3 regions of the Rhizobium sp. AB2/73 genome follow, and region 2 is predicted to be linked to each of the others. Evidence: riboswitches for the same ligand, from Rfam matches in the RefSeq annotation. Region 2 holds a riboswitch; each other region holds the start of a gene.
What was found. Region 2 has a riboswitch for cobalamin ahead of I8E17_RS02400 (aromatic ring-hydroxylating dioxygenase subunit alpha). Riboswitches for the same ligand answer to the same signal wherever they lie in the genome.
Positions count from the first base shown of each region.

Region 1: another riboswitch for cobalamin. It lies ahead of I8E17_RS09280 (DUF1636 domain-containing protein); the one in region 2 lies ahead of I8E17_RS02400 (aromatic ring-hydroxylating dioxygenase subunit alpha).
Region 3: another riboswitch for cobalamin. It lies ahead of cobU (bifunctional adenosylcobinamide kinase/adenosylcobinamide-phosphate guanylyltransferase); the one in region 2 lies ahead of I8E17_RS02400 (aromatic ring-hydroxylating dioxygenase subunit alpha).

Region 1 covers NZ_CP067071.1:1,854,839-1,865,283, reverse strand. The annotation lists gene I8E17_RS09290 (hypothetical protein) at 1-278, opposite strand, end outside; gene I8E17_RS09285 (FAD/NAD(P)-binding protein) at 299-1,714, shown strand; cobalamin riboswitch at 1,905-2,122, shown strand; gene I8E17_RS09280 (DUF1636 domain-containing protein) at 2,230-2,643, shown strand; gene I8E17_RS09275 (ABC transporter ATP-binding protein) at 2,654-3,433, shown strand; gene I8E17_RS09270 (ABC transporter substrate-binding protein) at 3,454-4,413, shown strand; gene I8E17_RS09265 (iron ABC transporter permease) at 4,476-5,492, shown strand; gene I8E17_RS09260 (mechanosensitive ion channel family protein) at 5,775-8,366, shown strand; gene I8E17_RS09255 (response regulator) at 8,589-9,428, shown strand; gene I8E17_RS09250 (diguanylate cyclase) at 9,605-10,445, shown strand, end outside.
Region 2 covers NZ_CP067071.1:472,531-482,975, reverse strand. The annotation lists gene I8E17_RS02425 (acyl-CoA dehydrogenase) at 1-320, opposite strand, end outside; gene I8E17_RS02420 (transporter) at 531-1,532, shown strand; gene I8E17_RS02415 (BA14K family protein) at 1,603-2,070, opposite strand; gene I8E17_RS02410 (GH25 family lysozyme) at 2,377-3,327, shown strand; gene I8E17_RS02405 (hybrid-cluster NAD(P)-dependent oxidoreductase) at 3,422-4,510, opposite strand; gene I8E17_RS02400 (aromatic ring-hydroxylating dioxygenase subunit alpha) at 4,513-5,757, opposite strand; cobalamin riboswitch at 5,853-6,057, opposite strand; gene I8E17_RS02395 (DUF6656 family protein) at 6,407-7,024, shown strand; gene I8E17_RS02390 (L-threonylcarbamoyladenylate synthase) at 7,084-8,058, shown strand; gene I8E17_RS02385 (FAD-binding oxidoreductase) at 8,084-9,514, shown strand; gene phnF (phosphonate metabolism transcriptional regulator PhnF) at 9,518-10,252, opposite strand; gene I8E17_RS02375 (MOSC domain-containing protein) at 10,325-10,445, shown strand, end outside.
Region 3 covers NZ_CP067071.1:1,818,166-1,828,610, forward strand. The annotation lists gene cobN (cobaltochelatase subunit CobN) at 1-3,698, opposite strand, end outside; gene cobW (cobalamin biosynthesis protein CobW) at 3,935-4,984, opposite strand; gene cobU (bifunctional adenosylcobinamide kinase/adenosylcobinamide-phosphate guanylyltransferase) at 4,990-5,514, opposite strand; cobalamin riboswitch at 5,655-6,054, opposite strand; gene I8E17_RS09110 (chloride channel protein) at 6,234-8,030, shown strand; gene I8E17_RS09115 (cobyric acid synthase) at 8,027-9,481, opposite strand; gene I8E17_RS09120 (hypothetical protein) at 9,717-9,860, shown strand.

The DNA of each region.
Region 1 (10,445 bases), 1.4 Mb from region 2:
GTAGACAATGGCAATAATCCTGCTGCCTGATGGCTTTTGACGAAGTAATCATATGGCGGCTGATTGCAGGCATCTGGTGTTGGATCAGAGTTGGACCTGCCTGTCGCATCTTTCATTTTGGAAGCGTCCTGATTGAAGAAGCGCGACGCGTATTGAGAACGGAAGCGGCTTTTGTGCGTTCTGTCGGCCGCAGTCCCAAGGTTGCCGAGGCCCGGATATCGGCTCTGTGTTTCCGGACCTGTGAAGTCAGCAAGCCCAAGAAAGGCATGATCGACCACCTCTCGCCCCAGGAGTTGATATGACGGTTCAGGGATTCTTTTCCGCCAGGACGAACGCGACAGCGCGGCCTTATGCGATGCCTCGCATTGCCGTGATCGGGCGCGGTTTTTCCGGCATGATGATGGCGATCGCCCTGATGAAGACGGTTCGCTTTCCCTTCCATCTGCAGCTTTTCGATCCTAATTCCACCGTCAGCGGCGGACAGGCGCTCGCCTCCGGACATAGCAGTGAAATTCTCAACAGCCGTGTTCGCGATCTTTCCGTTTCCGCGGGAGATCCCGACGACTTCAATCAATGGCTTTGCGGTAATGCGCCTTTCCGCAGCGCCGTCCCCGCCGCCATACCCGGTTTTTTGCAGATCTTCGTACCGAAGAGCATTTTCAGCGACTACGTCTATCAGCGCTTTTCGGAAGCCTTCTCGTCACGGCGGGATGTGGCGGTGCAGGTCAGCAGTGAGACGGTCTTCGGGCTTCGGCGTGTTCAGGGCGGCCGTTTCGCAGTGGAAAGCGATGGCGCCGCCAACGCGCCTTTCGACATGGTGGTGCTGGCGACAGGCTATGGCATCAGCGATCACGAATTCCAGGCCAGCGATCTCGTGACCGTGCCGACGACGGTGCGGGCGCGCCGTCTCGTGTCGCGACCGCATACGGTCCTGCTCGGAAGCGGCCTGCGCGTCGTCGATCGGCTGCTGCAGATGCGTGAGAACGGCTATACGGGACAGATCACCATCGTCTCGCGGCGAGGCTTTCTGCCGCAGAGCCACACGCGCAACAATGCCGATCCGGTTTTCCCTGCCGACGAGATGCCCGGCAAGCTCAGCGAGATCGTCCGCTTCGTCCGCAAGGCTTGCGTCGAGGCGGAGGCGAACGGCCAGAGCTGGCAATCCGTCATGAACGGCTTGCGCAAGCATGCGCGCTCGCTTTGGCGATCTCTGCCGGCAGGGCAGAAGCAGCAGTTCAACCGCCATTTGCGGGCGCTTTATGACAGCCATCGCAATCGGCTTCCCGAGGCGCTGCATGTACGCCTCAATCAGGAGCTTGCCGAGCGCAATACGCTGCTGCGGCGCGGTCATTTTATCCGCCGCACGCCGACCGGGCTGGTTTTGAAGCCGGCTGGCCGGCAGGAGACCGAGCAGCTCTATGCCGACGAGGTAATCGATTGTCGGTGTCAGGCGCCGGATCTGAATGCACCCTTGCTGCGTAGCCTCATCGATGCCGGCCTCGCGGTGCCGGACGAGCTTGGTCTCGGTCTCGCCGTGGACGCGACAGGCTTGCTTGAGGTCAACGGGCGTACGACAGACGGGCTCTTTGCGATTGGTCCCCTGGGACTTGGAAGTCTCCCCGACATCGATCTGGTGCCTGAAATCGTGACGCAGGCCTATGCGGCGGCAGAGAGCGTCGCGGAGCGTTTTCATCCTCAGTGCAAGGCGGTCTGACAACCCTGCGGTCTCTTTCATTCTGGATCGCGATTGAGTGCTTCCGCACATGCATATCGCAGTCGCGGCCTCGAGCGGAAATAGGCTTGTCATTTGTTATGTAATAACGTAACAATTACCTATTCAGGCCGAAGCTCGAGGACAAATGAAAGCGCATATGACATCGTCGTTGCCCGCATCCGCTTTCTATGACATGAATACCGCCGATGGTGCTGCTTTCGGATCGATCCGGATGGCGGCTGAAAAGGGAACACGGTGCGGATTACCCATCAGGGGCCAAGACCGTGGCTGCCCCCGCAACTGTAAGCGGAGAGCGCGTTCGCAATATGCCACTGGCGTCAAGCCGGGAAGGCGCGAACGAGTTGTGACCCGCGAGCCAGGAGACCTGCCATCGACGATATCAACCGCAACGGACGGGGTGTTCCGATGGAAAATCAGTGGTTGGGCGAGGGCGCCGCTGCGTCCGCTGACCCCATCTTGACTGTGCCTCCGGCGAAATCTCCGGGAGGCATCTCATGGATAATACAAAAGAGGCGACGCACCGGATCACCGTGTGCACCAACTGCCGTCATGTCGGCAAACCGTGCCGGCCGGGCCTCGAACTCCTGAAACATCTGCAGATGGCGATCTCCCGGGCTGATGCCGCACTCGCGGATGATTTCAGCCTGGAGGGCAGCGTCTGCATGGCGGGCTGCGAACGGCCGTGCACGGTCGCTTTCCAGGCCACGGCAAAGTCGACGTACCTCTTCGGTGACATCGAGGATGCGAGCGATATCGGTGCGCTCGTCTCCTTCGCGAAGCTTTATCGGGATCGCCTCGATGGGCTGACCCGCGAAAGCGAACGCCCGAAAGCGCTGGCAGGCAAGACCCTCGCGCGCATTCCCGCCGCCATCGTATCAGCCGAACGCCAGCTGGTCGTATTGCAATAGGAGCCGGGTCATGTCCGAACGAAGCGCACGACTGGAAGCAGACGGCATCAGCTGGGGTCCCCAGAAGGGAATGCCGATCATCAGTGGCATCACGCTATCAGTCGAGACCGGCGCCCGGCTTGCGATCATCGGTCCGAATGGAGCCGGCAAGTCGACCTTGCTGCGCTGCCTCTATCGCGGCCTCAAGCCGCAGCGAGGTTCGGTGCGTCTCGACGGCATCGATCTTTGGTCCATAGGTCCGCGAGAGGCGGCGCAGCGCATCGCCGTCGTGCCGCAGGAGACGCCAGGTGATTTTCCCTTCAGCGTGCGGGACGTGGTGTTGATGGGCCGCATCCCGCACCGCAAAGGCATGGCACGCTGGAGCGATCGCGACCATGACGTCACGACCAAGGCGCTCGTCCGTCTGGAACTGGAGTCTTTGGCACCACGGCAATTCGCGTCGCTGTCGGGTGGCGAGAAGCAACGGACGCTGATCGCCCGCGCCTTGGCACAGGAGCCGGAACTCATCATTCTCGACGAGCCGACCAATCACCTCGACATCCGCCACCAGCTCGAGATTCTTGAGCTACTCAAGAGACTCGGCCTGACGATCATCACGACGCTGCACGATATCAATCTCGCTGCTGATTTTGCGACGCAGATCGCCGTCATGGATTGCGGGCGGCTCATGGGCCATGGCGAACCTGCCGAAGTCCTGACTGTGGAGCATGTCTCGAGCGCTTTCAGGGTTGGTACACGGCTGCATCGCACCGACGGCGGCCCGCAGCGCTTTTCCTTTTCCCTTCGATAATACGATCATTGGAGTTATTCATGTTTTCTCGCATATCTCTGTCTGCCGCGGCCTTGCTTATCGGAAGCCTGTTCGCGGGCACGACACTCGCCGAGCCTGTCACCGTGCGCAGCTGCAATCGCGATGTGACCTTCGACAAAGCGCCGGAGCGGGCCGTTTCCAACGACGTCAACCTGACCGAGATGATGTTGGCGCTGAAGCTGCAGGACCGCATGGTCGGCTATACCGGCATTTCCGGATGGAAGACGCTGGATGAGAAGCTGCGTGACGGCGTGAAGGAACTGCCGGAGCTGTCGCCGAAATATCCGAGCAAGGAGGTGCTGCTCGGCGCCAATGCGGATTTCTTCTTTGCCGGCTGGAACTACGGCATGAAGGTCGGCGGCGAGGTAACTCCGGAAACGCTCGCCCCCTTCGGCATCAAGGTCTATGAGCTGACCGAATCCTGCATCTTCGTCATGCAGAAGAACAAGCCGGCCATGGACGACATGTTCGTGGATCTCCTCAATCTCGGCAGGATCTTCCGCGTCGAGAACAGGGCGGAAGCGCTCGTCGCCGGCTATCGCAAGCAGCTTGGCGAGATCCAGGCGAGGATCGGTCATGTCGACAAGCCGACCAGCGTTTTCGTCTATGACTCCGGTGAGGAAAAGCCGTTCACATCGGGGCGCTATGGCATTCCGACCGCCTTGATCGAGGCTGCCGGCGGCGTCAATGTGATTGATGACGTCGAGAAGAGCTGGACTGAAGTGTCCTGGGAGCCGGTCATCGAGAAGAACCCGGAAGTGATCGTCATCGTCGATTACGGCCAGGTCACCGCCGCCCAGAAGATCGCCTTTCTCAAGGGCAATCCGGCTTTCAGGAATATCGATGCCGTGAAGAATGACCGCTTCGTCGTCCTGCCCTATGTGGAGGCGACGCCGGGACCGCGCAACATCGAGGCCATCGCCACGCTGGCCAAGGCCTTTCATCCGAGCGCCATGTAATCGTCTGCAATGCCGATCCGTCCAGTCGATCATGGGACGGATCCCTTCCTCAAGTTTCAAGCATGCGCCTCAATCTCTCAATTCTCATCCCCTTGCTTGCCATAGGCTTCATTCTGTCGATCACCGCCGGTGTGTCGCTCGGCTCGGCATCCATTCCGTTCTCCACCGTCTGGTCGATCGTCGGCAACAGACTGCATGTTGGTGCCTTTCCGGTCACCTGGTCCGGCGGGCAGGAAAGCATCGTCTGGGACGTCCGTTTCCCGCGCGTTGTTCTGGCGGCGCTCGTTGGGGCCGGGCTTGCCATCACCGGCGCCGTCCTGCAGGCGCTGACGCGAAATCCATTGGCGGACCCGCATCTACTCGGCGTCTCCTCCGGGGCGGCATTCGGCGCCGTTCTGGCGCTGTTGCATACCGGGCTGATCCTCGGCCTGTTGACGGTGCCGTTGTTCGCCTTTGCCGGCGCCTTGCTCGCAACCGCGGCCGTCGGGCTGACGACGCGGCTGACGCGCTCGCATTCGGCCGATCGGCTCGTCCTGTCGGGCGTGGCGGTAGCCTTCGTGTTCACGGCGCTTGGCAACCTCCTGATCTTTCTGGGCGATCCGAGAGCCGCCAACACCGTTGTCTTCTGGATGCTGGGCGGGTTAGGACTGGCGCAATGGCAACATCTTATCTATCCCGCTGGCATCCTGCTGTTCTGCCTTGTCTTACTTCTTCCGAAGACGAGGGAGCTCAACGCACTTGCGATGGGCGATGAAACGGCCGTCACGCTTGGCATTGCCGTTGCACGATTTCGCTTGCTGCTCTTCGTCATCACGGCGCTGCTGACCGGCGTGATGGTCGCTTTTTCAGGCGCAATCGGTTTCGTCGGGTTGATGGTGCCGCATTTCGTGCGGCTGATCGTGGGCGGCGACAATGTGCGCGTGGTGCCCCTGAGCGCTGCTGTCGGCGCACTGACGTTGATCTGGGCTGATATTATCGCGCGCCTTGTGATGGCTCCGGAGGACATGCCGATCGGCGTGGTCACCGGGCTTGCCGGAGGCGTCGCCTTCGTCCTGATATTGCGGAGCGGGCGCGCATAGATCGACCCATTGCCAATGTGTTTTCCTGGCCTATTTCCGGGCGGGCGATGATCGGCGCGGCGGGTCGGTCGTCAAGGTGAGAGCGGGCGATATCCGGTTTTGAGCGAGGGTTCGGATAGATAACGGCATGGAATGCCTTCGTGTCGCCTTTCTTTGTCTTACAAGGCGTACGCGTAAAGACTATGGAATTCGCAATCTTACTATAGGACGACTCGGCTCTCCATTTTGCGGCGATTTCGGTCATCCACCGCCTGCGACTTCATGTGCAACGAGGAGCTCTGCTTGCGCCCGCTGAAATCTCGTCTTTTTCCATTATCCCTTTTGTTGCTGGGATTCAGCGTTTTTACCGCCATCATCCCGCTGGCGGGGGCTGCCCTTGCGCAGGATCAGCAGCCGGCCCAAGCGTCGCAGCAAACGGACCAACAGCCCGGGCAGCTCGCCAATGGGCTGCTGGACGCAGCTGTCACCGATCTTGGCAAAGCGAAGAAGACTTATGCCTCGCTTCTGGACGCGGCAAAACAGGCAACATCGGATGACGAAACGCTCGTAGCGCTGTCCGGCCAGGTCGACGAGCTCAACCTCACCACAGCTGCTATTTCCGCACGTCTGAAACCCCGTACCGCCGAAATCGATGCGCGCCTGACCCAACTCGGTGCTGCGCCCAAGGAAGGCCAGCCGCCTGAGGCTCCGATCGTCACGCAGGAGCGCGACCGTCTCAATGCCGAACGCTCTCAGATCAGCGCCGTGATCCTCGATGCCGATAATCTGACCGTGGAGACCAATCGGCTTGCGATGCAGTTCATGGAGATGCGCCGAAGGCTGTTTGCCGAGACGCTATTCAAGCGGACGGAGATTTCCACGGCGACATTCGACGATGCAGGGGCGGCTCTGGTCGACGAGGGCGTCAAGTTCAGTACCGCCGTGACGAGCTGGATCGGCTTCGTGCTCAAGGCAAAGCTTGCTTCATTCCTGGCCGCTGTCTGCCTGTCGCTCGGCGCTGCTCTGATCTTTCTTTTCGGTGGTTATCGGCTATTCCGCCGCTACTACGTGCAGGACGAGGCCGTCGAGAATCCGCCCTATATCAGCCGTCTCTCCGTTGCCTTCTGGTCGACCCTGATCCGTACGCTGTCGCTGGCCGCCTTTCTCGTTACGTCTTTCTTCTTCCTCTCGAATTTCAATGTGCTGCGGCCTGACATCGCGCCGATACTGGCTGCGGTCTTCGGTTTCATTGGCCTCGTCTATTTTGTCGGTCGCCTGAGCAATGCTGTCTTCGCGCCCTTCCGGCCGCATTGGCGGCTGGTCAAGCTGTCGAACAAGGGGGCACATTCGCTGACCTGGTGCCTGCAGGCGATGGCTGTGGTCAACGGGCTGGATTACGTCTTCGACCGCATCAGCGAGTCCATGGGATCGCCGGTCGTCGTTACCGTGGCCAAGAGCTTTCTGGCGGCACTGCTGATCGGCCTCATTCTGATTGCGGCATCCTTCGGCTCGCCGATGCTTGCCAAAAACGGCGATCCGGATGCGCCAGGCCGCCATTGGCCGCATGGCATGGCCATCATTCTTCGCGTTCTCGGCATATTGGTGATCTTCACCTCGTTCATCGGCTATGTCGGGCTGGCCCGCTTCATGGCAACGCAGATGATCGTGACGAGCGCTGTCATCGCGACCATGTATCTCGGCTTCCAGCTCGGCAAGGCCGTGTCCAAGCAGGGCGTTTTTGCCGAAACCATCATCGGACGCTTTCTGGAAAATCGCCTGAAGCTGAGCGAAGTGGCGCTCGATCAGGCCGGTCTTGCAGCTGGGCTTGCGACTTACGCCGTCGCGCTGCTGACCGGCATTCCGCTGATCCTGCTCTCCTGGGGCTTCCATATTCAGGATCTGGAAGTTTTTGCCTACAGGCTCTTCACCGAGATCAAGATCGGCAACATGTCGATCTCGCTGCTCGGCATTTTCGTCGGCATCCTGCTGTTTGCGGGTGGCTATCTGGTCACGCGCTGGTTCCAGCGCTGGCTCGACAGCAATGTCATGGCGCGCGGGCAGGTGGATCTCGGCGTCCGCAACTCCGTGAGGACCGGTATCGGCTATCTCGGCATAGCCTTGGCGGCGATCTTTGCCATTTCCGCTGCCGGCATCGATTTGTCCAGCTTGGCGCTCGTCGCCAGTGCCCTCTCGGTCGGTATCGGTTTCGGCCTGCAGAATATCGTGTCGAATTTCGTATCGGGCCTGATCCTGCTGGTCGAGCGGCCGTTCAAGGTCGGCGACTGGATCGTTTCGGGAACATCGGAAGGTATCGTCAAGCGCATCTCGGTGCGCGCGACCGAGATTGAGACCTTCCGCAAGCAGTCGATCATCGTGCCGAATTCCGAGCTCATCAACGCGTCCCTCGGCAACTGGACGCATCGCAACAGGCTCGGCCGCTCGGAAATTCCGGTATCCGTCAGCTATGATGCCGATCCGCGCAAGGTCATGGATATTCTACTGGAACTGGTGCGCGCGATCCCGAAGGTTCTCAGAAATCCCGAACCGCATGTGGAGTTCCTGCGTTTCGGTCCGTCATCGCTCGATTTCGAGATGCGTTTCTATCTTTCCGATCTCTCCGACGGCATGGAGATCCGCAACAATTTGCGCATCGAAATCCTGAAGCGCTTCAAGGAAGAAGGAATTTCAATCCCCTATCCGCATCAGGAGCTGCATATCGTTCGCGACGGCAGGCGAGACAGGCAGCTGGATGTCGCGGCGGACGCACTGACAGATTCTGCCGACGGGCCCGAAGCCGAGGATAACATTCAGGAAGGCTCCGCTTCGTTCGGCGAAGATAAAGCGCCCGAGGCAAAGGGGGCGAGCCGGCGTCGTGGACGGACAGCCGCAGAGTAGGTTGCACGCAGGCAAGCCGTCGCCTGTGCGCTCCGACTGCAAGCTTTCAGTCCGATTCCCCACATGGGCAACGGGTATTCAGTGAGGTCTGCGCCTAAAAAGGCGCTGGCCGACCAGCATAGTTTTGTTCATTTCCGGGAAACCAGTCGACTTAACAAATACGCAAAAGCTTTGTTTTAAAACAATACAGAGGGGATCAATTTTCAAAAATAGGTTTTCATTATGCCATTTCTGGGTGTTTCGGGGATGCAATACTCCGGCGCGTCTCTTGCCGGCTCGCGCATTCTTCTCGTCGAGGACTCCAATCTCTTTACATCGATGGTCAGGGGCAAGCTGAAGGAGCTTCTGGATATCGACGTCGAGATTTGTCGCTCTTTCGAAGAGCTTCAGCTTGCCTATGACAAGTCGTCGGAGCCGATCAAGTTGGCGATCTCCAATATGAATCTCCCAGGAGCCGAGAAGGGCGAAGCCCTGGCCTATCTTCTCGACCTCAGCATTCCGACGATCGCCTTCACGGGTACTTTTCTCGAAGGCACGCGCGACGAGCTGATCGCCAAGGATGTTGTGGATTATATTCTCAAGGACAATGTCTTCGCAGTAGACATGCTGGCGGAATCGATCTGCCGCTTTCTGACAAACCACCGTCACCATGTTCTCATCGTTGACGACAGCGCAACTGCGCGCGCTTTGCTGTCCAGCCGGCTGAAACGCTATAATTTCCGCGTCAGCGTTGCGGAGAATGGTGCAAAAGCACTCGAAATCCTGAAGGCCAGCCGGGATATCGGCCTTATGGTCACGGACTACAATATGCCCGACATGGACGGATTCGAGCTGACACGGCGCATCCGTGCGACGACAGGTTCCCATGAGCTGCGCATTATCGGCGTCTCCTCATCCAATAACCGGCTGCTTTCCGCTCGCTTCCTCAAAGCGGGCGGCAATGATTTCATCCTGCGTCCATTCATCGATGAGGAATTCTACTGCCGCGTGAATCAAAATCTCGACACGCTGTTGCAGATTCGGTCGGCTCAGCCGCCCGCCGGGGAGATACAGGCTGGATAAAATCGGCTGAAATAATCCCAGGAAAGTGAGGAAAAATCACTTTTATGTAAATCTCCGCAATCAGCGGTTCCAATTTTTTCACGAATCCTGTTCAGGATACGTGCAAGACGGTTTGGCAGACCTGCAATTGACTGACTATTCATACACCCTGACGGTGTGGGAGGAATTGACGGGAAATGGTACTGCATGCGGGAAACATTGGCGGCGGCATCGGTCACCGCGATGGCAGCCAGAGAATACTTCTGGTTGAGGATTCGCGCATGTTTTCCGCGGTGCTGTCGCATCGGTTCGAAACCGAGCTCGGTCTTGCTGTCACCCATTGCTCTTCATTGAAAGTGTTGAACAAGGTGCTGGCAGAGGCGGACCGCAGCTTCACGATGGCGGTGATCGACCTGAACCTTCCGGACGCTGCCCATGGAGAAGCCCTGGATGTTGCCGTTGCCCATGACATTCCCACCATCGTCTTCACGGCGTCTTTCGACATGGCGACGCGCAATCGCATCATGGAGCGCAATGTCGTCGATTATGTGCTCAAGGATGGCGAGTTCGCCCTCGACAATCTCGTTTCCTCCGTCCGGCGCGCCATCGCCAATCGGTCTGTCCGCGTTATGGTTGTCGACGATGTGCCTTCGGCACGGAAAATGCTGACGGATTTGTTGCACGCTCAGCAATTCAAGGTCGCTGAAGCCGGCACGGGTGTCGAAGCCCTGGCGATGCTTGAGACATTCGACGACATCGAAATCGTCGTCACCGACTACAATATGCCCGACATGAACGGCCATGAACTGACTCGCCGCATCCGCCACCGCTATGGCTCGGATCGGATGCGGATCATCGGCATTTCGTCTTCGAACGATCGTTTGCTGTCTGCGACATTCCTGAAGGCGGGCGCCAGCGATTTCATCTACCGCCCCTTCGTTCAGGAGGAGCTGCAATGCCGTATCGCGTTGAATGTCGAGACACTGTCGCAGCTGAAGCAATTGCGAGCGGCAGCGGCGAGCGACTATCTGACCGGGC
Region 2 (10,445 bases):
TTCAGCATGTGCGGCAGACCCTGCCCACCGAACTCCTCGGGCGCGGTCAGGCCATTCCAGCCGCCAGCGATCCAGTCGCGGTAGAGCTTCTCCCAGCCATCGGGAAGAACCACCTTGCCATCCGCCAGCCTTGCGCCTTGCTTGTCGCCATTCTCGGCAAGCGGCTCCACCTCCTCGCCGGCGAAACGCCCGGCTTCCGACAGGATGGCATCGACAAGGTCGGTGCTGAGATCGCCGAGAACGCCCTCTTCCATGGCGCGCTCCATGCCAGCGACATGTTTCAGGGTGAACGCGATTTCTTCGACAGGCGCCTTGTACATGATGATTTCCTCCGGATCGATACTGGCGATGGCCCGCCTCATCCGGAACCATCGACCATTTGTGGTTATAGCTAGTTTATTTTTACGTAAACGTCAATTTTTCTCAAATTGCAGGAATCCGCGATTATTCCGCTAAAGCAGCGACTTGCATAAACAATCGTCATGAACGAAGACTAAGGCAACTGTTCAGACAATGCGAACGATGCCCCCATGAACACGCTGACGTCAGCCAACACCATACCAGGCTTTATCTGGGCATACCGTCTCCGTCCCGGCGAAACCAAGCCGGAGCGCCTATCTGACGATACCGACCGTTCGAGGCTGTTCGGCGACGAGGGCTTTCTCTGGCTGCATCTCAATCTCGTGGATGCCCGGGTGCCGGCCTTCCTCGAGGATGCGCCGGGGCTGAACGAAGCCGCCCGCATAGCGCTGACCACGCATGAGACACATGCAACGATTACGGTCGACGAGCAGATGCTTTTCGGCACATTGGTCGACTTCCAGCGCGACTTTGCCCACAACACCCACGACATCGGCTGGCTGCATTTCGCACTGACCGATCGCCTGCTGATAACAACCCGGCTGCAGCCGCTGCGCAGCCTGGACCGGACCCGGGTGCTGATCGAAAAAAACGCCGCACGATTTTCCAATCCCGTTGATATTTTCGAGCTGATCGTCGTCGAGTTCCAACGAACCCTGATCTCCGTCGTCATCGAAATCAGCGAAGAGCTGAATGGCATCGAGGATTTCGTCCACGGCAATACGTCGCGCGACGAGCGTGTCAAGCTGCCGCCCATCCGCAGGACCATCGTGCGCCTGCATCGCCATCTGCGGACCGTTCTCTCGTTGATGCGCCACGCCGCTGCCTCCGACGATGAGGAAATGCCGCTCGGCTTCGAGGATGTCGCCGGCCGGCTGACGGGGCGCCTCGAAGCGGTCGAGCACGACGTCTATGCACTGCAGGAACGGGCGAGGCTGCTGCACGAAGAGATCGATTCGAAGCTTGCCTCCGAGATCAATCGGCATCTCTACATCCTGTCGATCATGACCGCGTTTCTGCTGCCCCCGACATTGGTGACCGGCTTCTTCGGGATGAACACATCAGGGTTGCCGCTGGCGAGCGGTGCAAGCGGCACCGGATATGCGGTTGGCTTCATCATCGCCTCCATGCTGCTGGCGTGGTGGTTGCTCAAGCGGGTCAATATTCTCTGACGTCGAATCATGCAAAAAGCCGCCCGGCGAAAAACCGGACGGCTGGCACTTGTCGTTCTGAAATTGCCGCTTAGAAATACGGCGAATAGCACTGACGGCGCGGACCATAGTTCGGCTGAAACGTATTGTCGTAAGCGCGATAGGAGCGATAGCGCGACTCGCACCAGGCGACGTGGCGCGGGTTGATGCCCGCAGACGGAGCCGGAGCCGGCGCATAGTAACGCGGCTGGCTGGCTATCGCGCCGCCGATCAGCGCACCGGCGCCGAAGGCAGCCAGCGGGAACCAATAGCCGTCATGATAGCGATAGCCGTGACGATACCCTCGATAACCACGATAGCCGCCATACCAGCCGCGGCGGTAGTAACCGCCATGGCGCCACTGCACCTGTTCGACATTGCCAGGCGCGGCCTGGGTGGGCGCGGACTGTTTTACAATCGGTGCGGCCGGCATCTGCATGGCGAAAGACGGTGTGAAGCTCGTCAGGGCGACGGCAGCCGTTAAGGCGACTGTCGCGATTTTTGCACGGAAACCAAGCATTTTCATCTCCATTCCCTGGTTCGACTTGATACTCAAGCCAATAGCGTTTCATGTCGGGAATGCTTCCCGAGCAAGGTTTCGCCGCCGGCTTCGTCGCATATCCGAATAGACGGCGAGAAACGCGGCAGCGCGTTATTTAGTTCCTCAAATCCCTACCGATTTAAGGAGTTACGAGGGGCTCCACGATGAATTTATAGTGATTGCTTTCTTAACCCAAGATTAACCAGCAATCCTTACTATTATTTCATGAAAGGATACCGAAAGAGTAACCTCCTCATTTACAGCTTGCTGACGATCCTGGCCCTGATGGGGCCGGTCTCCAAGCCTTCGGCCGGCGAAAGCCAGCCCTGGGGCGATCCGAAAAACGCCCTGATTGTCGATGCTTACGAGCTGAACACCATCGACTGGAACGCGTTTCTGCAGGACAAACGGATAGCCGGCTTCATCTCCAAGGCGTCCGACGGACTTCCTGAAAGCTTCAGTTGCGCAGGCGACCATGGCGGCGATACGGTGGCCCATTGCAGGACGATGTGGCGCAAATACGCAGTCAGCCGTGAGCTCTTTCAAACCCGCCGCATGCTGGCAAAGACGAATGGCCTGTTATGGGGCGCCTATCATCTGGGGCGGCCTGGCAATCCGATCGACCAGGCCAATCATTTTCTCGACTATGCCGATCCGCAGGCGGACGAGCTGATGGTGCTCGACATAGACGGCATGGACGCGACGCAGTTCATGTCGCTGGACGACGCGCAGATCTACGTCGCCCACATCAAGGTCAGGACCGGGCGCTACCCCATTCTCTACGTCAATCACAACACGGCGCGATACATAGCCGACCATCGCGGCACCTATCCGCTGCTGTCGCGGCTGCCCTTGTGGTATGCGCGCTACAAGCCCGACGTGAAAGGCACCTTCCCGCTCGGCAACTGGGACAATTATGCCCTCTGGCAGTTTGCGTCGTCAGACAATTGCTCGGAGAAAAGCTGCCCCTATCGTGTGCCGGGCACGCTCACCGATATCGACGTCAATGTCGTGCCGATAACGAAGGTCCAGCTTGCCAAGATCTGGCCGCAGGGTGATCTCCTGCCGACCAAACCCCTGCCCGCGCCGGACGTGACGATCGCGCTCGCACAGATGTGCAGCGGACCGCGGCAGACACTCGTTTCGCTCATGGCCGACGTCGACCCAGTCGTCACTGCATCGACCCCGCAATCGAAGCCAGTCGAGATCAACGAGCTGAATTACCAGGATTTCTAGAGTATCTTCGCTTTTTCTCGAATCGCGAAAACGCTCTATCTTCTTGTTTGTTTACGCGTTCCGGACGGAAAACCGCTTCGCACCTGAATATGCTCTACGCCTCGATCTGCACATCCGTCTTCGGACGCGAGCAGCAGGCGAGGATGTAGCCCTCGTCGATCTCGTCATCGAGGATGCCACCATTATGGCTCATCTCGACTTCACCGGAGAGCTTCATGACACGGCATGTGCCGCAAAGACCGGATTCGCAGGCCGCGCCGATGCGCACGCCGGCGCCACGGGCCGCCTGAAGCACGGTTTGCCCCGCTGCGCAGGCCACTTCCTTGCCCGCCATGGTGAAACGGATCGTGGTCGCCGCCTCGCCCGATGCACCGTCTGAGACCTCTGCAAGCGGCGTTGCCGCATTGGCCGGCTGGAAGCTTTCCTGATGATAGCGCGACATGTCAAAACCATGCGCCTCCAGCATGGAACGCACGGCATCCATGAAGACTTCCGGACCGCAGCAGAAGATGGTCCGATCCATGAAATCGGGCGCCAGCAGACCGATCTTCGCCTTGTCGATGCGGCCCTTCAATCCCGACCAGAGATCGGTGCGGCCGCAGCCTTCGACGATGAAGCCGAGATTGAGGTTCGGCATGAAGCGGGCGAGATATTCGAGCTCGGAGCGAAAGATGATGTCCGTCGGGCTGCGCGAGCAGTTGACGAAGGTGATATCAGACAGCGGTGCAATGTCGGACATGTAGCGCGTCATCGACATCATCGGCGTGATCCCGGAGCCGGCCGAGACGAAGAGATATTTCTCGCCGGGATGACGGACATGACTGAAATCGCCGAGCGGGCCGAAAGCCTTGATGCGCATGCCCGGTTTCAGGTTCTCGAACATCCAGCGCGTGCCGATGCTGTCCTTCTGCGCCTTTACCGTCACGGCGACGGAGAAGGGCCGCGACGGCGTCGACGACAGCGTATAGGTGCGCATGACCGGCTCCGGAGCCGTCGGCAGCTCCAGCGTCACGAACTGTCCCGGCAGATAGCGGAACCAGTTGTCCTTGTCGGAGCGGAACGTGAAGGTCATCACGTCGGGCGCTTCGGGCGTGACCGAGAGGCATTCGAGCACATGCTGCTTGTCATTCCAGGGCTGCATCTGATCGAGGTGGCGATGCGGAAGGGAGACGGTCATGTTCATGCTCAGGCAACCGCCGACAGCTTGGCCTGGTCGCCCTGTAGCCGGTTGATCATGAACGTCGTGTACCATTCAACGAACTGCATGACTCCCCCTTCATGGACCTCCGAATAGGGACCGGGCTCATAGGCCGGCGAGCGGATGCCGAAGGCATTTTCCTCGACGATGCGGCGGTCCTGATCGTTGGTTTCGGTCCAGACGTGGGTCAGCTCTTCCAGATTGTAGTCGACACCTTCGACGGCATCCTTATGGACGAGCCACTTCGTGGTGACGGCCGTTTCCTCGGCGCTGATCGGCAGGACACGGAAGGAAATCGCGTGGTCGCCGAGCATGTGGTTCCATGTCGTCGGGTAGTGGAACAGCAACATGGTGCCGATGCCGTTGATCGTCACGTCGGATGAGAGCGGCCGCCTGACGGCATTCTGACCGGACATGGTGTAGCTCTCGGCACCTTCGATCAGCGGCATGCGGGCCGTGCGGAACTGTCCATCCGGCGAGATCTTGAACTCGCTCGGCAGGCCGGCAGCTTCGCAGCGCTGCCAGTGTTCAGCGATAACGGGGTCGTTCATCGCGCCCTGCACGCCGGTGACGGTCGGAGCTTCCGGGAAGGTGCGGCAAAGTTCGGGATGATTGGCCGCGCAATGGTAGCATTCGCGGTTGTTTTCCCAGACGAGCTTCCAGTTGCCCTTTTCGATAATGGTGCTCTGAAAGGCGACCTTGGCTTCGCTGATGCGATGCGGCGCCATATAGGGCTCGATCGTGGCGCGAACCGGCGCGAAATCGGGAGCGTTCTGCGCGAGGCAGATGAAGATGTAGCCGCCGACGCTTTCGCAGTGAACCGGCTTCAGCGAATACTGGCTCTTGTCGAAATCCTCCGCCATCTGGCGGGCAAAGAGCAGCGAACCGTCAAGTTCGTAGGTCCACTGGTGATAGGGGCAGACGAGCTTTGCCGAGGAGCCGCGCTCCGTCGTGCAGACGCGTGAGCCGCGATGGCGACAGCTATTGTGGAAGGCGCGGATGACCTGATCGCGGCCGCGGACGATGACGACGGGATAATCGCCGATCTGGACGGTGAAATAATTGCCCGCGCGCGGCACTTCGCAATCATGGCCGATGAACAGCCAGTCGCGATAGTAAATCGTCTCCATATCGAGCTTGAAGTAATCCGGATCGGTGTAGAACGGTTGCTCAAGGCTAAAACCCGTCCGGTGGTTCTTCAGTTGCCGCAGAACTTTGCTGCCGATGTCCATTTGCCTATCCTTAGCAGTACCAGGAGGCGGGCAAAGGACATGCGTGGCCGATTGGGAGCGGCCAAAAGCAATGTCCCGACCACCCGCCGCGGTCAGTAAACCTATGTGCCCAAGGCTGGTTTCCGGGCTCTGGAGCGGCCCTGTTTCCAGAGCCCCATGGCACCTTCCCAGGTCGATCGACCCAGTGGCTTTATCCGCCATGCCTCACTCCACCACCGTTGCGGGGGCAGCGCCGGATTTTGACCGGCTTCCCAATTCTCCGTCTCCCTAGCGGACGGCACCTTGAGATTAAGGGCATCATAGCTCCCGGCTCCGCCAGCCGCTGCGCTGCAATGCGACATCGGCTCCGAAATTGACGACAGGCGAAACGGGACGCCGGGACGGCTGCATGTCGTGAGAATATTGGAAGGTGATTCAATTATTTAGTCACCCGCGCGAGAAGTGGCCCGAGCATCGCATTTGCATTCTGCCAATGACGCTTTATTCTGATTGCGACAAGCCCGCGAACAGCTGCTAATCAGGAGAACAAGTGGGCGGCGGAGAGCGCCTGCAGAGTCGGTAGCCGTAGTCTTGGCTCAGGCGCGATCAAGCTCGGCTCAAGCTCCGTAATCCATCATGTCCTCCAAAGAGTTTTATAGCGAGATCCGGCATGGCCAAACTCAGATATTTCGACGCTGGGAAGCCCGCCGAGCCCGAACCGGCGCCACCGGTATCGACGACGGGCTACAGCGAATTCCTGCGCACCGGCCGCATCAACCGCAACAGACCACATTGGCTGGCGGAAGAGCGGGAATATCTTACCCATGAGCAGGTAGCTGTGCGCACGGCACAGAAGCTCAGGGATGCCGGCGAAAAGACCCATGACCGGCTCAACAGCTTCCACAAGTCCATCCGCTTTCCGAAGCTCATCTTTCATCACACGCTAAAGGACACGCCGCATCTCGGCTATTGTCACGTTACCGCGGCGCGGACGCAATTCGCGCATTACGAAGACGTGAACTGGGCCTTCTATATCGCCAATTTCTTCGCCCGCATCGGACAGGAAGAGAACTTCTTCGAAGACATCAGCCTCAAATATTCGCGGATGTATTTCGCCGTCGCCATCCACCCGGACAAGGACACGGAAGACAAGAAGCTGACGATCAATCGCGACGTCAGAGGCAATGGCGTCCTGTTCCATACCCACGATCCGCAGATCGCCATCCGCAATGTTCTGTTGCTCGGCGCCCGCAACGAGCAGCTTCGCGACATCATTCGCCAGCTTTGACGATTGATCCGAAAACTCGAAGAGCATAAGAAACGGCCTGAACTGCAAGCAGGCAGGCCATGGCACGACACATAGACATTCTCGAACATCCGCAAACGGCAATAGAAGTGGCGACGGCGACTCTCGCAGAGGGTCTACCGATCGGGCTGCCGACGGAGACGGTCTATGGTCTTGCCGCCGATGCTACCAATCCAGCCGCCATTACCCGGATCTATGAGACGAAGGGCCGTCCGCGCTTCAATCCACTGATCTGCCATATGAGCGATCTCGCCATGGCCGAGCGCTATGCGATCTTCGATCCTATCTCCCGTAAATTGGCGGAAGCTTTCTGGCCCGGCCCGCTGACGCTGGTGCTACCGCTGAGACCCGACAGCGGCATCCATCCGCTGGCAACCGCCGGGCTGGATACGGTGGGCATCCGCGTGCCTCAGGGCTTTGCCGGCGATCTGATCCGCGCCTTCGACAGACCGCTTGCGGCGCCGAGCGCCAATACTTCAGGCAAGATAAGCGCCACAAGCGCCGATCATGTGAGTGACGACCTTGGGGAGCGGATCACGCTCATCCTCGATGCCGGGGCCTCGGTCGTCGGCGTGGAATCGACCATCGTCAAGGTCGAGGATGGCGAGATGCGTCTCCTGCGGCCCGGCGGGCTGGCGGCAAGCGAGATCGAACGAGTGGCCGGCAAGACGTTGAAGCGCAAGAAGAAGGCTTCGGCTGCCATCGAGGCACCGGGTATGATGGCTTCGCATTATGCGCCGGGCGCTGCCGTGCGGCTCGAGGCGACGGAAGTATCCGCGAACGAAGCGCTTATCCGCTTCGGGACGCCTGATATTCCCGGCAGCGAAAAGGCCATTGCCGTGCTGGATCTGAGCGCCAGCGGCGATCTTTCGGAAGCTGCCGCAAACCTTTTCGATTTCATGAAGCGCGCCGATGCTACGGGTGCTGCGACCATTGCCTTTTCGCATATTCCCGACGAGGGCCTCGGCGAGGCCATCAACGACCGGCTGCGCCGCGCCGCCGCACCCAGAGAATAAATCAGCCATCGGCAAAGGACACGCCATGAGCAGCTCCGTCCCCTCTTCCGACCTTCTCGATCGCTTCGCCGCCATCGTCGGCGAGAAACACGCCGTACGGGACCCGGCGGAAATTGCGCCGCATCTGGTGGAGAACCGCGGGCTCTATCACGGAGCCTCGCCCATGCTGCTGAAGCCCGGCTCGGTAGAAGAGGTTTCGGCCATCCTCAAGCTTGCCAACGAGACCGGGACGGCGATCGTTCCGCAGACCGGCAATACCGGCCTTGTCGGCGGGCAGACGCCGCGCGAGGGCGGCTCCGACATCATCCTCTCGCTGGAGCGCATGAACCGCGTCCGCGATATCGATCCGGTCGGCAACACCATGATCGTCGACGGTGGCTGCATTCTCGCCGATGTTCACAAGGCTGCGGCCGAGCATGGCCGCATGTTTCCGCTTTCGCTTGGCTCCGAAGGCTCCTGCCGCATTGCCGGTAATCTTTCCACCAATGCCGGGGGTACGGCCGTTCTTGCCTATGGCAACATGCGCCAGCTCTGCCTCGGCCTCGAAGTCGTGCTGCCCACGGGCGAGATCTGGAACGGATTGCGCCGTCTGAAGAAGGACAATACCGGCTACGACCTGCGCGATCTTTTTATCGGCGCGGAAGGCACGCTCGGCGTCATCACCGGCGCGGTGCTAAAACTCTTTCCCCAGCCGCTCGGCCATCAGGTCGCCTTTGCCGGCCTGGAATCGGTCGATGACGCGCTGACTTTATTCAAGAATGCCTCCAGCCTCTGCGGCACGGCGCTGACTGGCTTCGAGCTGATGCCGCGCATCGGCGTCGAGTTTACCACGCGGCACATTCCGGGTGTGCGCGATCCGTTGGAAGCGGCGCATCCCTGGTATGTGCTGATCGACATCTCCACTTCGGATTCGGCGGAGACCGCCGAGCGGATGATGACGGCTCTGCTCGAGCAAGGCTATGAAGCTGGCCTGATCCAGGATGCGACTATTGCCAGCTCGGAAGCCCAGCAGAAGGCCATCTGGCATATGCGCGAGAGCATGTCGGACGCACAAAAGCCGGAAGGCGGCTCGATCAAGCACGATGTTTCCGTGCCGGTGGCGCAGATCCCGCAATTGATGGCGGAGGCCGAAAAGGCTGTTGTCGCCGCCATGCCGGGCGCGCGCGTCTGCGCCTTCGGCCATATGGGCGACGGCAATATTCACTACAACATCTCGCAGCCCGTCGGCGCCGACAAGGAAGAGTTCATCGGCCGCTGGCGCGAGATGAACAAGATCGTGCATGGGCTGGTGCTGCAGTATGGCGGCTCGATCTCCGCCGAGCATGGCATCGGCCAGCTGAAGCGCGACGAACTGGCTTCGATCCGCTCCGATATCGAGATCGACCTGATGCGCCGGATCAAGACAGCCTTCGATCCGGCAGGCATCATGAATCCGGGCAAGGTCCTCAAGGTCTGAGGCTCAAACCGTCACGACGACCCGCTCCGAAGCGAAGCAGCCGATCTGACAGGAAATGACAGTGCCATCGGCATCAATGTCTTCGCCGGCATAGGCAAGCACAGGCACGAGGCGCGATTGCTGCAGCAGACGGGCTTCGGCTTCTGTCGGCATGCGCGCGGTGATGTCGGTGGAGCGTCGCCAATAGTCAGCCACGTCATAATCCTTCAGCGCCGCCGTGAATGAGCCCGTTGCAGCGAACGTTTCCGCCAGGCCGGGGAAGCGCTTTGCCGAGCAGCTGCGCATGACCACAGAGACGGGAAGCGCATCGGCATAGGCGATCAGGCACATTTCCAGCACCGCCTCGCCCGGCTGAAGATTGAGCCGCATGGCGACATCGGCAATTGCCGGAACTTCCCTGGCCGAGACAACCTTGCGCGTGAGGTTCGCATCCGTCGCGGTCAGGTCCTTGCTGAACCGTACCTTGTCGCCCAATTGGAAACGAACGGGCATATCGGCGCGGACATAGGCGCCGCTGCCGCGTGCCACGCGCAGCAGGCCCTCCCCTTCCAGCTCTGTGATCGCGCGCCGCATCGTTACCCTGGAGACACCGAATTGTTCGGACAAAGCGCGCTCGCTGGGCAGGCGGCTACCCGGGGCGTGGCTGCCCTTTTCGATGGCGTTTCTAAGTTCCGCAGCTACGGCCGCCCAGCCTCCCGTTGCCCTTACGCCTTGGCTCTGTCGATTTTTCTCAACCATCACAATAGTGTCGCCTTGAAATTGGTATATACCAATCTATAAAGATCCAGATTGTTTATGGAAGGGTTCGGCATGGGCGACAAGCGCATATATGTGACGTCAGTCAGCAGCAGTGGCGTTCACGAGTTCAGCAAGCAGACCAAGGATTATATTCAGCTGCAAACGGGGCTCGGCGTCGAAGGCGATGCGCACA
Region 3 (10,445 bases), 1.3 Mb from region 2:
TGGCGCATGATACCCTCGATCCACTTCGGGTTGACGACGCGCCCGCGCACGACCCGGCCGATCTCCTCTTCAAGCGAGCGGATCACAGGCTTTTCCGGCCTGGAATGGTCGTTATGATAGATTGAAGGGCGCGCGCCGCTGAGTTGCTCGGCCGCCGCCGCCATACCGCCCTCGAACTGATAATAATCGTCGCTGTCGAGCAGATCGTGTTCGCGATTATCCTGGTTCTGTACGACCGCCTGGATCGAACGCAACCGCTCTTCGAAGACGCCTCGCTCGGCACGACCTTCCTCGCCGGCGCCATAGGCATAGCTACCCCAGACAAGATAGGCCTCAGCCAGATCGGCACGCCGCTCCCAACCCTTCTCATCGATCAACGCCTGCAGACCAGCTCCATAAGCGCCGGGCTTCGACCCGAAGACGCGATAGCCCGCCCGATGACTGGCAGACGCCGTGTCCAGCCCGGCTGCCTCAAGCCGCGCGATCTCACCGCGCATGCGCGCCGCAATGGGATTGTCCGCAGCATCTTCATCGAGCATGCCGACGGCGCGGATTGCCCTATCGAACAAAGCGATCTGCTCGGGAAAGGCATCGCGGAAGAAGCCAGAGATGCGCAGCGTCACATCGACACGCGGGCGCCGGAGCATGGCCGGCGGAATGATCTCATAGCCGGTGACGCGGCGTGAGGTCATATCCCAGACCGGCTTGACGCCAATCAACGCCAGCGCCTGCGCGATATCATCGCCGCCCGTGCGCATATTCGACGTTCCCCAGGCCGTCAGGCCGAAGGAAACGGGCCATTCACCGTGATCCTGAACATAGCGGCGGATGAGCAATTCGGCCGATTTCTTACCAAGCTCATAGGCAGCGGGCGTCGGAACCGCGCGGCTGTCGACCGAATAGAAATTCCGTCCCGTAGGCAGAACGTCCGGCCGCCCACGTGTCGGCGCGCCGGAGGGACCGGGAGGCACGAAACGACCGTCGAGGCCTTTGAGCAGAGCTGCAATTTCCGCGTCGCCGCAAGCGAGAATGGAAGGCTGGAGCCTTGCGACGATCTCGTCGAGGACCAGGCGGGTGTTAGGCCAGTTTTCGGGGCAGGCCGTTTCGCCATTCACGAGCTTTGCGGCCAGGAGTTCGATACGCTCGACAGTGTCGCCTTGGGTACGCCAGGGGGTGTCGGAGATACCTTGGAGGATTGTGGGGCACGGCCCGGTCCATTCTGCGGCCATGTCGCAATCCAAAGGATCGAATGGTTTGTTCGGAGAGATACCCCCCTCTGTCAGCTTCGCTGACATCTCCCCCCCAAGGAGGGAGATTGGAGGGAGTATGCCGCTCGTCTTTCCAACCCATTTATCGACAACATCAGCGGATTCGATCTTGGTTTGATCCGAGGAAGCTCCGCGAGCCACCGATCCCCCCCCTTGTGGGGGAGATGTCGCGAAGGCGAGAGAGGGGGGTATCGCACCCTCCACGCCCGCGAACGCATCCCGAGCAATCGCCCGCTGCAAACTCTGATCGCCACTCTCGCCCAGCCCGCGCGGCACCCTTGCCAGCGCCACCGTCAAATCCGTCAGCAGCCGTCCCGACGGCGAAACGCCGAAGATGTGCAACCCGTCGCGAATCTGCATTTCCTTGAGGTCGCAGAGATAGGCATCAAGTTTGCGCAAAGCCTCGTCTTCACCCTCGCCCTTGGCGATGCCGGCATCCTGATCCAGCCCGATATCGGCAACGAGATCGAGAATCTGCTTGCGCAGCAGACGGATGCGGCGTGGGTCGCCGCCGGAAGCCTCGTAATATTCGTCGACCAGCGCCTCCAGATCTTTCAGCGGCCCATAGCTTTCGGCGCGTGTCAGCGGCGGCGTCAGATGATCTATGATGACGGCGCTGGTGCGGCGCTTGGCCTGCGTACCCTCCCCGGGATCGTTGACGATGAAGGGATAAAGGTTCGGCAGCGGCCCGAGGATCGCTTCCGGATAGCAATTTTCCGACAGCGCCAGCGCCTTGCCCGGCAGCCATTCGAGATTGCCGTGCTTACCCATGTGGATGACCGCATGCGCATCGAAGGAGCGGCGCAGGAAGGCATAGAAGGCGAGATAACCGTGCGGCGGCACCAGATCGGGAGAATGGTAGCTCTCCTTCGGATCGATGTTGTAGCCACGCGCCGGCTGGATACCAACGAGCACATCGCCGAAGCGGGCGAACGGCAGAGCAAAGCCGTCACCAATCGCGTAAGGATCCGCCGCCGGCCCGCCCCAGCGCGCCGTAATCTCATCTTGAATCTGTTTGGGAAGCGACGAGAAGAAATCCTTGTAGTCGCTGAAGGAAAGCCTCTCGCGGACCACGCGGCCGTCATGCCCCGAATTTGTCGGCCCTTCCGCCAAGTGCCGCATCAGCGTGTCGCCATCGGCAGGCAGATCGGCAACGCCGTAACCGGCCGCCCGCATCGCCTTCAGCACTTCGATCGTGCCAGCCGGCGTATCGAGCCCGACACCATTGCCGAGACGTCCATCACGATTGGGATAGTTCGCCATAACAAGCGCAACACGGCGATCGCCGGGCGGCGTATTGCGCAGCCGCGCCCAATTGGCCGCAAGCCGCGCCGTATAGCGCATGCGATCCTCAAGCGGCTCGCTGGCAACGATATTGACCTCGACCCTTTCATCATAGCGGGTCGCAGCCTTGAAGGACACGGCGCGGGCAAGAACGCGTCCGTCGACCTCGGGGAGCGCCACGTTCATGCCGAGATCGCGCGCCGAAAGCCCCTGCGAAGATGCCTCCCACGCCTCCTTCGATGAAGCCGAGAAGATGGCCTGCAGAACAATGGCGTCACCAGTCTCCAGCACCGTCGCCTGACGATCCGCACCGGGCGCCGAAACGGCAAAGCCAGTGGCATTGATGACCACGCTTGGCTTCAGCTCGGTAAAGACACTTTCGAGAATACCGACCGACACGGCGTCCTTGAGGCTATAGGCAAAGACCGGCAACGGCCGCATGCCCTCGGCGATAAGCGCCTCTATCATGGCTTCGACGGGCTTGGTTTCACCGCTCTGAACCAGCGCCCGATAGAAGGAAATCGCGATGATTGAGGGTTCGAGTCCCTCCGGGCCCGCCACCCCCAAATTGGAGACTCTCCGCCACTCCTCGACGCCGATCACGCCCCTGCCCGGCCACCAGACCCCGGCCTTCATCAAGGGTACGGCGGGCATCGGCTTCTCGGCACCTGAGAGCATAGCCTCGGCATAGGCGAGAAACGCCCGCGAATTCGCCTCGCCGCCCTCGATCAGATAGGACCAGAGCGCATTGAGATCATCGAGCGCGACGTTGGAAAACGGTGTCAGCCCGGGATCGGGTTTCGAATCTCCCGGCAACACGGCGATCAAGGCACCCTGGCGCGCCGCGCAGGCATGCAGCGCCTCCAGCGCATAATGGAAGTAACTCGCCCCTCCCAACGCCCTCACGATGATGAGCTTCGCATGCCGCGCCGTTCTGTCGATATAGGTATCGACGGACATCGGATGCTTGAGGCTCATCAGGCTTGCAAGCCGAAGGGAACGGCCGCCCTCTCCGTGGGCCGCGGCAATCGCCGCAAGCTCGGTATCGGCGGCCGACAGAAAGAGGATATCGCCGGGCGACTGCCCGAGGTCGATCGCCTCCTCTCCGTCGCTGATGGTTCCCTTTTGAGCCAGGAGGAGATGCATTAGGTTTCAGAGTATGCGGCGGCATACCCCCCTCTGTCCCTTCGGGACATCTCCCCCACAAGGGGGGAGATCATTCGGTTCCATGCTTCGCTGGACTTACCTCCCAAGACCCCGGCAACCTGCAACATCAGTTGTTTTGCGATGGAGCAGCCACGAGCTTCCAATCTCCCCCCTTGTGGGGGAGATGTCACGGTAGTGACAGAGGAGGGTATCGCTCGGCAAAGACTCAACATCGATCAGACCAATGCTTCGATCGCCTTGCGAACGATCGTCTCGTCCATCTCGTGCAGGCCGATCACCACCAACCGGGTCGCACGCGCTTCACCCGGCGTCCAGGCGCGATCGAAATAGGTGTCGATGCGGCTGCCGACGGCCTGAAGCTGCAGGCGCATGGGCTTGCCGGGGACATCGACGAAGCCCTTGAGGCGCAGCACATCATGCGCCGCAATCACGCCCTTCAGCGCATCGACAAAGGCGGCCGGATCGGCAATCGGGCCGAGTTCGACGACGAAGCTGTCGAACTCGTCGTGGTCATGCGGCGTGCCATCCTCGTGCTCCAGCTCGTGATGAGATTTGCGGTTGACGATATCGTCTTCCGTGCCGATCCCGAGGCCGAGCAGGACAGCGGCCGGCACGTCGCCGTTCTTCGCCTCGATGATCGTCGGCTTGCGGGCCGTGCGCGAGGCAACTTCGGCGCGCACGCGGCCGAGACCATCGGTGTCGATCAGATCGGTCTTGTTGAGCACGATCAGGTCGGCGCAGGTCAGCTGATCCTCGAACAGCTCCTCGATCGGGCTTTCGTGATCGAGCGAGTCATCCTCGACGCGAGCAGCCTCCACGGCGTCGTGATCGTCGGCGAAACGGCCGGCGGCAACAGCCGCGCTGTCGACCACCGTGATGACGCCGTCGACGGTGACATGGGTGCGAATGTCAGGCCAGTTGAAGGCGGCGACCAGCGGCTGCGGCAGGGCAAGGCCTGATGTTTCGATGACGATATGATCCGGACGCGCATCGCGCTCCAGAAGCTTCGTCATCGTCGGGATGAAATCGTCGGCGACGGTGCAGCAGATGCAGCCATTGGTCAGCTCGATGATGTCGTCCTCCGTGCAGTTCTCCGCGCCGCAGCCCTTCAGCACGTCGCCATCGACGCCGAGATCGCCGAATTCGTTGATGATCAGCGCGATCTTCTTGCCGCCGGCATTCTGCAGGAGGTTGCGGATCATCGTCGTCTTGCCGGCTCCCAGGAAGCCGGTGATGACGGTGGCGGGAATCTTTTCCTGGTTCATATGGATCAGCCCTTCATTTTCAGCGGCAAGCCCGCTGCGATAAAATAAACTTCGGCACTTGCCGCCGCGACCATCTGGTGCAGGCGGCCGGCATGGTCGCGAAATTCGCGCGCCATGCGATTTTCCGGCACGATTCCCAGGCCCACCTCGTTGGAGACGAGAACGAGCCTTGATCGCGCAGTTGGTAGAAATGCAGTGAGAGCGGCAAATTCTGCCGCCATATCCCGCTCGGCCATCATCAGATTGGTCACCCAGAGCGTCAGGCAGTCGATAAGCATCGCCCGCCCCTCCGCGTCAATGGCGGCAAGCTGCCCGACGAGATCGATCGGCTCCTCATGCGTCTGCCATAGATCGCCGCGATCGGCACGATGCTTGCCGATGCGCTCGCGCATCTCGTCATCCCACGCCTGCCCTGTCGCCACATAGTGACGTTCAAGACCAGTGTCCGAAACCAGAGATTCGGCAAACCTGGATTTGCCAGAACGCGCGCCGCCAAGGACGAAGACCGCTTGGGAAATTGAAGCCGACATGCGTTATGCCCGCTCTCGAGCAAAAGCGAGGGTCGGCAGCACGTCGCTGAAACCGGAAAACGGGCGCCTACACGCCGAAAACTCATCTTGCGCCATGACAACCTCCGTGCTGGCAGCGGAACTCGCGTCCCAAAACAGGCTCTGCGCCCGGCACGCATGGCAGGTCTCCTGGCTCGCGGATGAGGCGCCGCGACGGGGGCGGACCGAAACCGGTCGCCCCCGATCGTGCGCCAGCGGATCTTTCTCACCTTCCCGGCAATGCATCATGAAAAGGCGGACGATTCGTAGAATAAGAGGCGTCCAGCCCCGGTTAATCATAATGCCACGCCAGTGGCTTTTTCGATTTGCGCCTGCCCCGCCCCGTTCGCACCATGCGAAGCATCGACGGAAAAGGCTTCAAACCGAACGAAAGACCCTGACCGCTCTACAGTCGCGGGGTCGGCTGTGATGAGAACGCCCGGATTGGGTCCGCCCCTTCACATTCCCTTTTCATCCCATGCGGCAGATCGCCGCTCAGGAACCATTCGTTATGCCGCAATGATTAGGCTTTCACAGAGTTCAAGTCAATCAAGGGCATGGATGCGACCTGCGCCATCCTGATTGCGAATTCGGTTGAAAATTCCCATGAAACCAGCGGCTTTTTTGCCGTATTTCTTTGATGTTAGGAGTTTATAGAGGGTAAGCCCTCACATTCCAGCAAAAACGTATCGTCCGCTTCCATGCTGCAGAAATTCCAACCGCGACGTCTCGGCGTCTTCTCGGTCCTATTCGATCTCGGTCGCTTCAGGGCATTGCTGCGCCGTGGCGAGCTGGGACTTGTTTTTGCCGGCGCGCTGGTGGGAATAGCGTCCGGCTGTGCCGTCACCGCGATGAGCTATATCTCGCGCAAGCTTCACAGCGTCATCTACGGCATAACAGACTACGAACGCTTGAGTTCGGCGGCGATGGCGATTCCCGACAAATCGGTATTGTTCATCGCGCCGATCGCCGGCGGCATCATTCTCGGCATTCTCCTTTACGTATTGTCGCGCACGCGCAAAAAGCCGATGGTCGACCCGATCGAAGCCAATGCGCTGCATGGCGGCCGCATGTCGCTTACCGACAGCATCATCGTCGCCGTGCAGAACCTGATCTCCAATGGATTCGGCGCGTCCGTCGGGCTTGAAGCAGGTTACACGCAGCTCGCCGCGGGCATTGCCTCCAAATTCGGCTATAAGATGCAGATGCGCCGCGCGGATCTGCGCATGCTCGTCGGCTGCGGCGCGGCCGGCGCCATTGCAGCCGCTTTCAATGCGCCGCTGACCGGTGCCTTCTACGCCTTCGAGCTGATCATCGGCAGTTATTCGATCGTCACCCTGACACCCGTCGTCGTCTCGGCGCTGATATCCACAATGATCGCAAGATTGCTTGCCGGCGATGACTTCGCCATCGATATCGATCATTTCGGGGCGATCGTCCCGGCGGATTATCTCCCTGCTATCCTGCTCGGTGCCTTCTGCGCCGGTATCGGCATCCTGATCATGCAGGGCGTCGCCTGGGTCGAGGAACTGGCACGCAAGAGTTCCATCGCGCCGCCTTTCCGGCCGGCGCTTGGCGGGCTTGTCGTCGGAACACTGGCGCTGATTTCGCCGCAGGTCCTGTCTGCCGGCCATGGCGCGCTGCATCTCAATCTGTCTACGGACGTGACGCTGGGCGCCTTGCTGGGTCTATTTCTGCTGAAATCGCTCGCCTCCGCAATATCGATCGGCTCCGGCTTCAGAGGCGGCCTCTTCTTCGCTTCGCTGTTCATGGGCGCGCTGCTCGGCAAGATCTTCGCCTATTGTGCACCCTATCTCGATCATGCCACGCTGACGCCGGTCGTCTATGCCGTCGTCGGCATGAGCTCGCTGGCCGTTGCCATCATCGGCGGCCCGCTGACCATGACCTTCCTGGCGCTTGAAATCACCGGGGATTTCCCGATCACCGCCCTGGTTCTGGCGGCCGTCATCACCTCGTCCCTCGTGGTGCGCACGACCTTCGGCTACTCCTTCGCCACATGGCGCTTCCATTTGCGTGGCGAGAGCATCCGTAGCGCTCACGATGTCGGCTGGATTCGCAACCTCACTGTCGCCCGCATGATGCGCCCCGACGTGCACACGGGCAGCATCGACATGAGCATCGAGGAATTCCGCAAGAATTTTCCGATCGGCTCGGCGCAGCGTGTCATCCTGATCGACAAGAACGAGAAATATTCCGGAATGGTTCTCGTGCCCGATGTCTATGCGAGCCCGATCGAAAAAGACGACGAGGAGCACGGCCTTTCCGATTTCATCCGGCTGCGCAACGAGTTCCTGCAGCCGCAAATGAACGCCAAGCAGGCAGCCGCGATGTTCGAGCAGACGAAGAGCGAAGCGCTCGTCGTGGTCAACGACCTGATCGAACGCAAGGTCATCGGTCTGCTGACGGAGAGCTATACGCTGCGCCGCTACAGCGAAGAACTCGACCGCCGGCGGCGGGAAGTGTCGGGGGAACTTTAGGCGACCAGACCGTCGAGCCAGGCGGGATCGAGTACACTTTCCAGCTCTGCCGCAACCTCGTCCAGCGCTGCATCGACGCTGGCGCGATAGTTCATGCGCTCGCCGGAAAGACCGAAGCTTGCCAGCAGCTTCGCCCGGTAAGCGTCGCTGCCGAAAAGACCATGCAGGTATGTGCCCATGACGCGGCCATCCGGCGATACGGCTCCATCGGGCCGCCCATCGATCATCGTTGATGGCCGTTCGCAGTCCGGCCCCCGCGTCACGCCAAGATGGATTTCATAGCCCGATAGCGGCACATCATATTCCCTGGAAACGGCAGTGCTATTCCGTACCGTCTTTTCCGGAGCCATTTCCGTCTCGATATCCAAAAGACCCAATCCGGGCGTCTCGGTCATCGATCCCTCGATACCGAGCGGATCGTAAACGGTATGGCCGAGCATCTGATAACCGCCGCAAATACCGATAACACGGCCGCCTCGGCGCACATGCGCGCCTATATCCCGGTCCCATCCCTGCTCGCGCAGATCAAGAAGGTCACCGATCGTGGACTTGGAGCCTGGCAATATCACAAGCCCCGCATCCGCAGGCAAACGCTCCCCAGCGCGAACGAAAACCAGATCGACATCGGGCTCGGCTCGCAGCGGGTCAAGATCGTCGAAATTGGCAATCCGCGACAGCACCGGCACGGCGACCTTGAGCGCGCCGGACGAGCCACGAGCAAGCCGCTCCAGCACAACGGAATCCTCCGCCGGCAGACGCGCCGCCGCTTTCAGCCACGGCACGACGCCATGGCATTGCCAGCCTGTGAAGCCGCCGATGGCCTCTATGCCCTCACCGAACAAGGAGACATCGCCACGGAACTTGTTGATCAGATAGCCGCGGATCATCCGCCGGTCTTCCTCCGGCAATATATGATACGTGCCGACCAGTGAGGCGATTACGCCGCCGCGGTCTATGTCACCGACCAGCACGACGGGGACATTGGCGCGTGTCGCAAAGCCCATATTGGCGATATCGCCGCGCCGAAGATTGATCTCGGCAGGAGAACCCGCTCCCTCGACGACAACGAGATCGGTTCCTGCCCGCATCGTAGCGAAGCTTTCGAGTACGGCTCCAAGCAGCTGCGGCTTCAGCGCCTGATAGTCCCTGCCCTTGGCATGGCCCCAAACCTTGCCCTGCACGATGATCTGGCTGCCGGTTTCCGATTGCGGCTTCAACAGCACCGGATTCATGTGAACCGATGATGGCACCCGCGCCGCCAGCGACTGTAGCCATTGGGCGCGCCCGATCTCGCCGCCATCCTCGGCAACGGCGGCATTGTTCGACATATTCTGCGGCTTGAACGGGCGCACCCTCACGCCTCTGTTTGCGAACAGCCGGCATAGTCCTGCGACCAATACCGTTTTTCCGACATCGGAGCCGGTTCCCTGCAGCATGATCGCTCTTGTCATTCCCCACCACCTCGATGCGCCACAGCCACTGAAAACGCTAGATTCCGCCTTGATTCTGCCGCGATCCCGGGCCTCCGGAAAGAGCGACCACGATACAAAAATGCATCACCCTCAAACATGCTCTGTTTGCGACATTGGATGACGATTTCATCCATTGTGAGTTAGGCAGAAGAGGATTATCTCCATCGCGAAAACACACAACGAAACCGGCCGGTCCGGGTCGGAGGATACCCCAATGCTCTTCATCTTCAACAGACAGAATTCCATTCAGATCGCCTGGAATGGCAAGCTCCCGGTTCGCCGACCGGAGAGCCGCCTGCAGCAGCTCGACACGCGCTTCGGCACGATCGGCTTCATCCGCACCTATAATGTCGGCTGAGAGCGCGTCAATCCGCCGACCCGATACATGAAAGCCGCCATGCGACAGCATCGGCGGCTTTATTTTTGATCGTTATCGACATCGGAACGGGTGCCGCTTCGTGGCAGATCAAACTGTCTCGTAAAGGCACCCTCTAAAGCGCGAAAACCGCGCGATCCGGAGATCGACGCGGTTTGCCAAAAACGCCGGCTTCCCTGCACATACACCGCAAGGTTCGCTTTCCCCGGTACGCAATACCTGATCCAGGGAAGCAGCGGTTTGTCCCCCGCCACGCATCGATTGATAAATGGACATCGTTACTGGAGGGTTATTAAGTGCTTAAATTAGAGTGAATCCGAAAATTTTTTGAAAATTTTCCGCTTTGCGTTGAGAAAGCGTAAACGGCGCAAATAAGATATAAAACGTCTTTCAGGGACGCGATATTTAAGCGCCATTCAAATCCGTCTGAGCAGCAGAGCTTTGAGGAAGCCGTGTAATGGACGTTTTGCAGCCACGAATGGCAGAAAACAGGCTAATTCAGGCGCTTATTTAAGCTTCTCCAAGAGGCACGATAACGTCCATCGCCCGACGGGCTGTTGATTTCTT